3 linked regions of the Anatilimnocola floriformis genome follow. The protein of the gene in region 3 interacts with the protein of the main gene of each other region in a pairwise test. Links are inferred from orthologs where the notes say so. Each region holds a gene or a part of one and is shown on either strand. Other genes may lie near its edges. The genes, in order: dnaE, M9Q49_RS00645 and M9Q49_RS03570.

Region 1 (4,309 bases), 120 kb from region 3 along the record:
ACTGACGCGCCAAACTTCTTGACATGCCACCGCAGATTTTGTACAATTGAACAGTACTCATTGCCGATGAGCGTTACCAGCGGATGCACTTTGGGGCCATCGGCTGATGCGCTTGCGTTGATCTATTTTCGACGAGAATGATCGATCGTTTGCAAGTTGTTGTTGAAAGGATAATCAAGTGGTGAGAAAAGGTTGTGGTGCTGTTTTGGAACTGTTGTAATCACCCTCCCTTGAGGGATGAAAGTGTTGTGGGGATTTGGCGGTCGTTTTCGCTAAGTGATTTACTCAGAATGGTTTGTGGATTTCGCAGAACTGAAACAACTGTTGTGAGAAATCGAGCTCCATTTGCCCTCGCTGGTTTCTGCCGATGCCCTAAAATGACAGGCTGCTAGCAGCGACTGATTCGACCCGATTGGCCGATCTGTCTTCTCCCTTACTTTTGCAAGGATGCCCGCATGTCGCGCTCGTTCGTCCACCTGCATTGCCATTCGCATTACAGCTTGCTCGATGGCGCCTCGCCGATCGGCAAATTGGTGCAGCGGGCCAAGGACCACGGCATGAACGCCCTGGCCCTGACCGACCACGGCAATCTGCACGGGGCCCTCGAGTTCTATAACAAAGCCAAGGCCAAGGGGATCAATCCGATTCTCGGTTACGAGGCCTACATCGCCCCCGGCAGCCGCTTTGAAAAGAAGGACGCCGCGAACAGCAAGGAAGCCAGTTATCACCTCACGCTGCTCGCCCAGAATCGCGTCGGCTTTAAGAACCTGATCAAGCTGGCGTCGCACGCGATGCTCGAGGGTTTTTATTACAAGCCGCGCATCGACAAGGAAATTCTCGAGGCCCACAGCGAGGGAATCATCTGCCTTAGCGGTTGTGTGTCGAGCGAGTTCAGCACGGCGATTCTCCGCGGCGGCGACGGCGAGGAAGCCTTCAAAAAGGCAATGGAAACCGCGGCCTGGTTTCACAAGCTCTTCGGCGATCGCTACTTCGTCGAGATCATGAACAACGGCGTCGATATTCAACGGCTGCAGTTGGAAGGGGCCGTCGAAATCGCCAAGCGGATGGGCCTGCCGCTCGTCGCGACGAGCGATGCGCACTACGTCGACCGCGACGATGCCGAAGCCCAAGACGTGATGTTGTGTGTGAACACCGGCAAGTTCCGCACCGACAGCAACCGGATGAAGATGGAGAACGACTCGTTCTATCTCCGTTCGCCGGAAGAAATGTATGCGCACTTTCCGGGGCTCGAAGATGCCGTGGCGCGCAGCCAGGAAATCGCCAACAGCGTGTGCATCGATCTCGAGCTCGGCAAGCGGCACTTCCCGGTCTATGCGTTGCCGGAAGGGCGCTCGACGGCGGAGTATTTGCGCGAGCTGTGCATCACAGGTCTGAAGGATCGTTACAGCGACGATCCCGAAATGCTCAAGGATGATGTACTCGCCGATGTGGTCATCGCGCGTCTCGATCGCGAGCTCGACGTCATCAACAAGCTGGGCTTTCCGAATTACTTTCTCATCGTTTGGGACTTCGTTCGCGAAGCCCGCGACAAGGGCATTCCCGCCACGGCGAGAGGTAGCGGTGTCGGCGCGCTCGTTTGTTTTGCGCTGTATTTGAGCCACGTTTGTCCGATCAAATACGACTTGCTGTTCGAGCGGTTTCTCGATCTGAATCGTAAAGAAGCGCCCGATATCGACATCGACTTCTGCAAAGAACGTCGCGGCCTGATCATCAATTATGTGAAGGAAAAGTACGGCGAAGCCAACGTTGCCCAGATCGGCACCTTCGGCACGTTGCAAGCTCGTGCGGCGATCAAAGACGTCGGCCGCGTGCTCGGTTTGCCGATGGATCGCGTCAACAAAATCACGTCGCTCGTGCCGGACGTGCTGCACATCTCGCTCGAAGAAGCGCTCGAGCAATCGGACGAACTAAAGCAGCTCAGCAACAGCGATCCGGAAGTTGCCGAGGTGCTGAAGCTCGCGCAAAAGATCGAAGGCCTGGCCCGCAACATCGGCACGCACGCCGCGGCGGTGGTGATCGCCGACAAGCCGCTCACTGAGTACGTGCCGCTGGGCAAAGTCAGCGGCAAGAACGACATCATCACGCAGTGGTCGATGGGTGACGTCGAAGCAGCTGGCCTGTTGAAGATGGACTTTCTCGGCCTCCGCAACTTGACCATCCTCAGCAAAGCCGAGGAAATCATCCGGCAGACGACGGGCATCACGATCAACCCGTATAAGTTTCCGCTCGACGACAAGGCGACATTCGCTCTGCTGCAGCGCGGCGAAACGAAAGGCATCTTCCAGCTCGAATCGGGCGGCATTCGCGACCTGCTGCAGAAGATGAAGCCCGACCATTTCCGTGACATCATCGCGACGAACGCGCTCTATCGCCCTGGTCCGCTCGAAGGCGGTATGGTGCGCGACTACGTCGAAGTGAAGAACGGCCGGCAGCAAGCGAATTACATTCATCCCGTGTGCGAAAAGGTTCTCGGCGAAACGCACGGCGTGATGGTGTATCAAGAACAAGTGATGCGGATTCTGAACGAGCTCGGCGGCATCGAGCTCGCCAGTTCGTACACCTGCATCAAAGCGATCAGCAAGAAGAAAGAAGAGCTGATCGCGAAAAACAAAGATCAGTTCCTGAAAGGCTGCGGCGAGAAAGGTCTTGCCAAGAACGAAGCCGAAGATTTCTGGAACATGATCATCAAGTTCGCGGGCTACGGCTTCAACAAAAGCCACTCAACCGCCTACGCCCTCATTGCATATATGACTGCGTACTTGAAGGCTCACTATCCGGTTGAGTTCATGGCCGCGCTCCTTTGTGGTGATATCGAGGGCCGCAATTTCAAAACGAAGGATGCGCTCGTCGAGCATCTGGAAGATTGCAAGCGGATGAATATCGAGGTCGTGCCGCCGGATGTGAATAGCAGCGATGTGGAGTTCACGGTCGGCGACGGCAAGATTTATTTCGGCCTCTCTGCGATCAAGGGTTGCGGCGGCAACGCGGGCGAAGCGATTGCAACCGCGCGGAAGAAGGGTGGGCCGTTCAAGGACTTGTTTGATTTCTGCGAACGGGTGGATTCGAGCGGCGCGAGCAAGGGTGTGATCGAAACGCTGATCAAAGCCGGCGCGTTCGATTGTTTCAAAGCGAAGCGGTCGCAACTCGGCGCGATTATCGAACGAGCCATTCAGGCCGGTCAGAGCGTGGCGTCGGATCGCAAGAGCGGCCAGAAATCTTTGTTCGGCGCGTTCGGTGGCGACGAAGAAGCCAAGCCCGCCGTCACGATGCCGGATATCGCCGAGCTCGTGCCGAAAGAAATGGCGCAGGCTGAGAAGGAAGTCCTCGGCTTTTATCTGTCGAGTCATCCGCTCGATGAATTTCGAAACAAACTCGCCATGTATCGTTCGCATACGGTGACATCGGCGAAGACGCTGCCGGAAAAGCAGGAAGTGATTCTCGGCGGCATGCTCGCGGCGCTGAAGTATGGCAATTCGAAAGATCCCAAGCCGGGCATGCCGTCGCGCTGGGTGATGTTCGACTTGGAAGACGTCGAGGGTGGCGTGATTCGTTGCACGATGTGGCCGAGCACCTTTGCCGAGTACGGCCAACTCGTCGCTCCCGATGCCATTCTCATGGCTCGCGGCCGCGTCGATCGTCGTGGCGGCGAAGAAGCGAATCTGAACATCGACGAGCTCACCACGCTCACCGACATCGACGAGCGGAGCACCAGCGGCATTGAGATCCGTTTTGACGAACGGCAGCACGGCCCGGAAACGGTGAAGAAGGCCTACGAAATCATCCGCGGCTATCCACCCACTGGCGAGAAGCCTGGCGTCCTGAAGATGCAGGTCATTACCGAGGATCGCACGCTTGTCGATCTGCGAGTGAAGAATCGCTTGAGCATTACGAAAGAACTCGAAGCGCGACTGCAAGATCTGCTCGGTGCGGGTTACTTGCGATTGCTCAAGTCACCGCCGAAACCATCTGCCGACCGGCCCAAACCACGGTTCCAGAAAGCTGGCGCGCGGTAGGACTCGCGTCCCAAATGTGCCCAGCCGAAGGCGGCTGGGTTCCTCCGTAGCAATCCGTTGTCTCACCAGCGACAATCGACGTGACTTCTTCACGGAGATTGCTTCATGGCCAGCTGGCGGTATTTCGGCGCGATTGTCTGCGCGTTTTCACTCGGCGTTATCGCTGCGGCGCAAGAGGACGAAGAGGAACCCTTTCTGCCGGGGCTGATCGCGCAATTTCAACAAGCCAAGTCATCGCCGGTGCAGCGACTCGAAGCCGTCGTGGCGGCCCATTG
Region 2 (3,087 bases), 710 kb from region 3 along the record:
AAAAAACAACGCAGCCGGTGAAGTACTTTCACGGCAGTCACACACTGGAAGTCGTTTGGTCGATCATTCCCGCCGCGACGCTCCTCTTCATTGCGATTTTTCAGATGAAGGTGTGGGCCAACGCCAAGCTGGAACGGCCGCAGGTCGATGGCTTGCCGAAGGCTCCGATCGCCGAGATCACTGGCCGGCAGTTTGAGTGGCGGATTCGCTACGCCGGCAAGGATGGCATCGTCGGCACGCAGGACGACATCCTCAAGGTCAATGATTTGCACCTGCCCATCAACGAAGACGTGGTGTTGCTCATCAAGAGCCAGGACGTGCTCCACAGCTTCTTCCTGCCGCACGTGCGCGTGAAGCAGGACGTGGTTCCGGGTATGCAACAGTTTGTGTGGTTCAAAGCTAATCGCACCGGCAAGTACGACATCGTCTGTGCCGAGTTGTGTGGTTGGGGACATTACAAGATGCGCGGCCGAATGACGCTGCAAAAGCGGGCCGATTTCGACAAATGGCTGGAACAGGCGTGGCAGGAGCAGGAGGTTTCGTCCTTCGCACCTTCCGCGGGAGAGTAACGCAAAGCAATGAGTACGACCGCAATTCAACCGCATGGTGGCCACGATACGCATGCTCCTGGCATGAGTGTCGGGCAGTTCATCAGCACCTACGTCTTCTCGCTTGATCACAAGATCATCGGGCTGCAGTTCCTGTTTTCCACCTTGCTGTGGTTCCTGGTCGGCGGCTTGCTCGCGCTGGGAATTCGCTGGCAGCTGGCCTATCCCTGGCAAGACATGCCGGTGATCGGTCGGATGCTGTTCAGCGCCGAGGGTGGCCAGATCTCGCCCGAGTTCTACACCACGCTGTTTACGATGCACGCGACGGTGATGATCTTCTTTGTGATCATCCCGATTCTCGCCGGCGCGTTCGGCAACTACCTGATCCCGCTGATGATCGGCGCCGACGATATGGCGTTTCCGACGCTGAACATGCTCAGCTACTGGTTCATGTGGCCAGCCTTCATCCTGATCGGCATGAGCTTTTTGTTCCCGCCCTACGGTGCTGGTGGTGGTTGGACTTCGTATCCGCCGTTGTCGGTGGTTTGGGATGCTGCTCCGGGCAGTCACTGGCCGCAATCGCTGTGGCTGCTGGGCGTGACCTTTGTCGGTGTGTCGTCGATGATGGGTTCGGTCAATTACATGACCACGATCATCCAGATGCGTGCGCCAGGCCTGACCATGTTCCGCCTGCCGCTCACGATTTGGGCGATGTTCATCACCGCCATTCTGCAAGCCTTCGCGTTGCCGGTCCTCACGGCTGCTGGCTTTATGCAATTGACGGACCGCTTGATCGGCACGGGCTTCTTCCTGCCCGATGGCCTCGTGGTGAATAACAGCGCGCCGGCGACCGGTGGTGGTCAGCCGTTGTTGTGGCAGCACTTGTTCTGGTTCTATTCGCACCCGGCCGTGTACATCATGATTTTGCCGGCGATGGGTATGGTCAGCGACATCATCAGCTGCTTCGCTCGCAAGCCGATCTTTGGTTACAAGCCGATGGTGTACTCGATCTCCGGTATCGCCGGGCTCGGCTTCATCGTGTGGGGTCACCATATGTTCGTCTCGGGGATGAATCCGATCCTCGGTATGACGTTCATGGTCAGCACGATGATGATCGCCTTGCCGTCGGCAGTGAAGGTGTTCAACTGGTTGGGCACGATCTGGGGCGGCAAGATTCAGTTCACCACGCCCATGCTCTTTGCGTTGTCGTTTGTCTCGATGTTTATCATCGGCGGGTTGTCGGGCATCTTCATGGCCGCCACGCCGGTCGACATCTTCATTCACGACACGTACTTCATTGTCGCTCACTTCCACTATGTGCTCTTCGCGGGCACGGCGATGGCGGTGTTCGGCTCGATCTACTTCTGGTATCCGAAAATGTTCGGCCGGATGATGGATGAGAACCTCGGTAAGGTCCACTTCTTCCTGACGTTCCTGTTCCTCAACGGCACGTTCTTCACGATGCACATTCTGGGCGCGGTCGGTTTCCCCCGTCGCCTGGCCGATCCGTATGACTACGACACGTTCCGCCACTTGCTGCCGATGAATCGCTTCATGACCTGGTGCGCCATCGGCATGGTGGCCACGCAAGTGATCTTTGCGTTCAACTTCATCAAGAGCATGTTCTTCGGTCAGGTGGTCGGCCGGAATCCTTGGGGTGCCAACAGCCTCGAGTGGGCTGCACCCAGCCCGCCGGGACACGGCAACTTCGACTTCCAACCGATCGTCTACCGCGGCCCGTACGAATACGGCTCGCCGGAAGTCGACACCGATTTCTATCCGCAGACCCAACCGCCACCGGCCGATCCGGCCCGGCGTTATAAGGCTCCGGATCACCACTAGAACTTTCGCTCCGACAGTCGCCTTTCACTCCGTGAAAGGACGCGTCTGCGGTAGTCCGAACGCCAATCGATTTCACAACCCCAACAGAACCCCACCCAAATAGAAGACGCGTTCTTTCGCGGAGCGAAAGACGACTGTGACCATGACCAACCCCACCTCGACATATCGCTGGCCTCACCGCCTGGCCCTGCTGTCGGCGGTGGTTATCTTCCCGCTGATTTGGGTCGGCGGGTTGGTGACAAGCTATGACGCCGGCATGGCCGTGCCCGATTGGCCGGGTACCTATGGTTACAACCTGTTCCTCTACCCTTGGACCACTTGGTTCTTCGGGCCTTGGGATCTGTTCATTGAACACGGTCACCGCATGCTCGGCGCGACGGCTGGCATGCTGATGATCGCGCTCGTGGTCGCCACTTACTTGTCGAAGTGCCCGCGCTGGTTGCTGCAGTTTTCGCTGGCTCTGCTCGTGCTCGTGATTCTCCAGGGCGTCCTCGGTGGCATTCGCGTGCGTCTTGACGATCGCATGTTCGCGCTGCTGCATGGTTGCACGGGACCTGTGTTCTTCGTGTTGGTTGTAGCCTTTGCCACGCTCACGTCACCGCGCTTCGCTCAGCGACCGCTGGGCGAACAAAAAGCCCCGCAGTCGCTCTCGACGGCAGCCTGGGGTTTTGCCGGAGTTTGCTACCTGCAGCTCGTG
Region 3 (2,949 bases):
GGATACCGGCTTCCTGGCGAAGCGACCACGATCACCGACGTGCCGGCCGGCACGCCAAAGTAGTCGCCATCGGCGGCTGGGTTCACGGGCGCAGGATTCACCGGAACGGGAATCGGCTGGCGCGGAACGACCGGCGGCGTGGGAACGGGTTGAACGGCGGGCGGGCCAACCGGCGGAGTCGGCACGGGGACGACTGGCGGTTGGGGAGTCGGCATGGGTGCAAAAGGATCAACTTCCGCTGGTGGGACAACCGGCTTCGGCATGGGAGCCGGCGTCGGCGTTGGCATCGGAGCGAAAGGATCAACCTCAGCGGGCGGTGCGGCGGGTTTAACTGGCGCAGGCTGCGTTGGCTTTGCGGGCTGTGGTGCAAACGGATCTTCCTCTTGAGCCCACGAGGCCGAAGTGGAAGCCGCTAGCAGCAGCGAAACAGCGATAAAACAAGCATTCATCTTCATGGTGTGTGTCATGGTCTTCTCCTTGTTAAGAGGCGGAAGATGGGTGGATTGTACCGATGCAAATGCCTTTCCAAAACCAGTCGCAACAACCAATTTCCGGATTTTTCCTCCCCCGCTTGCCGTATTCCGTTGGCGCGAGATACTACGCGGTTCTAATTTTCGAGTCCCGAACTTGCTCGGGACGGCGGATGTCGGGAGGGCGAGGCTCCCGCCGAGCCGCTGGCCTTGGGCCGCCCATCCACGGCGGCTCGGCGGGAGCCTCGCCCCCCAATCTTGGACAAGCAACCAACCATGACCTGGATCGCCGATCGCACCCGCGCTTTCGATAGCAGCGGCATTCGCAAAGTCTTTGAACTCGCCGCCAAGATGAAGGACCCGATCAACCTCTCGATCGGCCAACCCGACTTCGATGTCCCCGAGCCGATCAAAGACGCCTGCATCGATGCGATCAAAAAGGGAAAGAATGCTTATGCGTTGACCCAGGGCATGCCTGTCCTGCGTGACAAACTGCAGGGCCGCATCGACGCCGAATATGGCCACGCCGACCGCAAGGTCTTTGTCGCCAGCGGTACCAGCGGCGGCCTGGCCCTGGCCATGTGGTCGCTCATCAATCCGGGCGACGAAGTGATCGTCTTCGATCCCTACTTCGTGATGTACACCTCGCTCACGCAACTCGCCGGCGGCAAGCCAGTGATCATCGACACCTATCCCGATTTCCGCATCGATCTGGAAAAGGTGAAAGCCGCAATCACGCCGCGCACCAAGATGATCCTGCTCAACAGCCCGGCCAATCCCACCGGCGTCATCGCCAGCGAAGAAGAAGTCCGCGGCCTGGCCGAACTCGCCGCCGAACGCAACATCTGCCTGCTGAGCGACGAAATCTATCGCAGCTTCTGCTACGACCAGCCGTTCGTCAGCCCGGCCAAGTACAACCCCAACACGCTGGTGATCGACGGCTTTAGCAAGAGTCACGGCATGACCGGCTGGCGACTCGGTTACGTCCACGGCCCCGCCGAAGTCATCGATACGATGATCAAGTTGCAGCAATACACGTTCGTCTGCGCCCCGCAGCCCGTCCAGTGGGCCGGCGCGGTGGCAATGGACGTCGACATGAGCGAACACGTCGTCGCCTACAAAAAGAAACGGGACTTCGTCGTCAACGGCCTGAAGGATCAGTACGAACTGACCACCCCCGGCGGCGCGTTCTACGTCTTCCCAAAAGCCCCGATCGCCAGTGGCGCGCAGTTCGTCGCCAAGGCCATCGAAAACCAGTTGTTGATTATCCCGGGCAACATCTTCAGCGGCCGCGACAGCCACTTCCGCATCAGCTACGCGGCGAGCGATGCGACGCTCGCGCGCGGGGTGGAAGTTCTGCAGCGGTTGGCGAAGGGGTAACGTTCCCGCCATGGCAGATCCTTCCATAGAGACTCTGCTGACTGAGTTGCGACGCCGCTACGCCGACCGCCTCATTTCTTATGGCACGTCGCCGCTGGAAGAAGATGGAACCGGCTTCCGTCTCCAGGGCGTTCCCGCGGTCTTCAGCGCGCTCACAATTGATGGCACGTTGCCGAGCGGTCGGTTCGATGTGCAGATCGAGAGCTACCCGCCGGGAGATTATGTCTTCAACGAGGAATATGAGTTTGACGCTCTCTTAGAAGCCATCGCCGACGTCGTCGAACGGGGTGTATGGCCCGATGATGCAGCGGACTAACCAAAAGTTTCACGATTGGGGAATCAAAATGCCCCTGATCGACGAATGGTTGATCGCAAGTTCCTGGGCTGGAGAGCAACGATGATCACCAATGGGTGGAAGCTGACTTTGGGTTTCGCCTGCAGCGTGCTGCTCGCAATCTCCGCAATGGCCGAGGAAAAGTTCCCTCGGCCTAACCTTCTACAACTGATCGCCGGCGCCGATGCGGCAGTGACCGGGCAGATCGCTGAGCTGCGCAAAGGCACCTTCGTACTCAAACTGGAACAGGTGCAGTTGCTCGGCACGAAAGGACCGCTGGCCGACGGCATTGCCGCTGAATTGAAAGTTGGTCAAGCGATCGAAATCCCGCACAGCCGCCCCGTCTGTTCCGCGCGCCAATTTAATTACGCAGTCGATCAGCGGCTGATCATCTTGGTGAAGAAAGAAAAAGGGAGCTGGAGCTCAATCTGCGGTTGCGACGGCGAATCGCTGATCGAGGAAGAGGATGTGTTGTGCGGCTTTGCCATGCCCAATCCAAGGGCAGAGTTAACGGGTCGTCCGCCGAAGCCAAGAGTCAAACTGGCAGACTTGCAAGCTGCCATTGCCGACTTTCCCCACGTGTTTCGCGCCAGCGTCTATCGCAATTTGCCGCCCGAACTGGCTCAGCTTGGAACGGGCTCGAACGACCTCAAGGTCACTTTGATTGGATCCGCGCGGGAACAACAGGCGTTCGCCAAGCGATCGCGCGTCCACAAACTGCTGCTGGATCAAGCGGGTAAGTAAACTTCGCGATTCTTACTCCGC

What was found.
Region 1: the proteins of M9Q49_RS03570 (region 3) and dnaE interact in binary tests that used the Escherichia coli proteins (3 or more experiments, as listed by UniProt). The link is inferred for Anatilimnocola floriformis from one-to-one orthologs.
Region 2: the proteins of M9Q49_RS03570 (region 3) and M9Q49_RS00645 interact in binary tests that used the Escherichia coli proteins (3 or more experiments, as listed by UniProt). The link is inferred for Anatilimnocola floriformis from one-to-one orthologs.

The regions. Positions count from the first base shown.
Region 1 is NZ_JAMLFW010000001.1:753,480-757,788, forward strand. Bases 77-4,234 are described here. They hold dnaE (DNA polymerase III subunit alpha), read left to right. Parts: upstream 77-455; coding sequence 456-4,034; downstream 4,035-4,234. Other genes in these bases: M9Q49_RS03065 (c-type cytochrome), read left to right, coding at 4,140-4,234. Also shown: more of M9Q49_RS03065, read left to right, coding at 4,235-4,309. UniProt on the Escherichia coli protein: DNA polymerase III is a complex, multichain enzyme responsible for most of the replicative synthesis in bacteria. This DNA polymerase also exhibits 3' to 5' exonuclease activity. The alpha chain is the DNA polymerase catalytic subunit.
Region 2 is NZ_JAMLFW010000001.1:167,569-170,655, forward strand. The notes cover bases 49-2,984. They hold M9Q49_RS00645 (cytochrome c oxidase subunit I), read left to right. Parts: upstream 49-578; coding sequence 579-2,390; downstream 2,391-2,984. Other genes in these bases: coxB (cytochrome c oxidase subunit II), read left to right, coding at 49-569; M9Q49_RS00650 (COX15/CtaA family protein), read left to right, coding at 2,533-2,984. In the rest of the region: more of coxB, read left to right, coding at 1-48; more of M9Q49_RS00650, read left to right, coding at 2,985-3,087. UniProt on the Escherichia coli protein: Cytochrome bo(3) ubiquinol oxidase is the terminal enzyme in the aerobic respiratory chain of E.coli that predominates when cells are grown at high aeration.
Region 3 is NZ_JAMLFW010000001.1:873,529-876,477, reverse strand. Bases 1-2,798 are described here. They hold M9Q49_RS03570 (pyridoxal phosphate-dependent aminotransferase), read left to right. Parts: upstream 1-746; coding sequence 747-1,850; downstream 1,851-2,798. Other genes in these bases: M9Q49_RS03560 (hypothetical protein), read left to right, coding at 2,248-2,798; M9Q49_RS03565 (hypothetical protein), read left to right, coding at 1,861-2,166; M9Q49_RS03575 (hypothetical protein), read right to left, coding at 1-467. In the rest of the region: more of M9Q49_RS03560, read left to right, coding at 2,799-2,928; M9Q49_RS03555 (YaiI/YqxD family protein), read right to left, coding at 2,941-2,949. UniProt on the Escherichia coli protein: Shows aminotransferase activity with methionine and histidine as substrates, and to a lesser extent also with phenylalanine.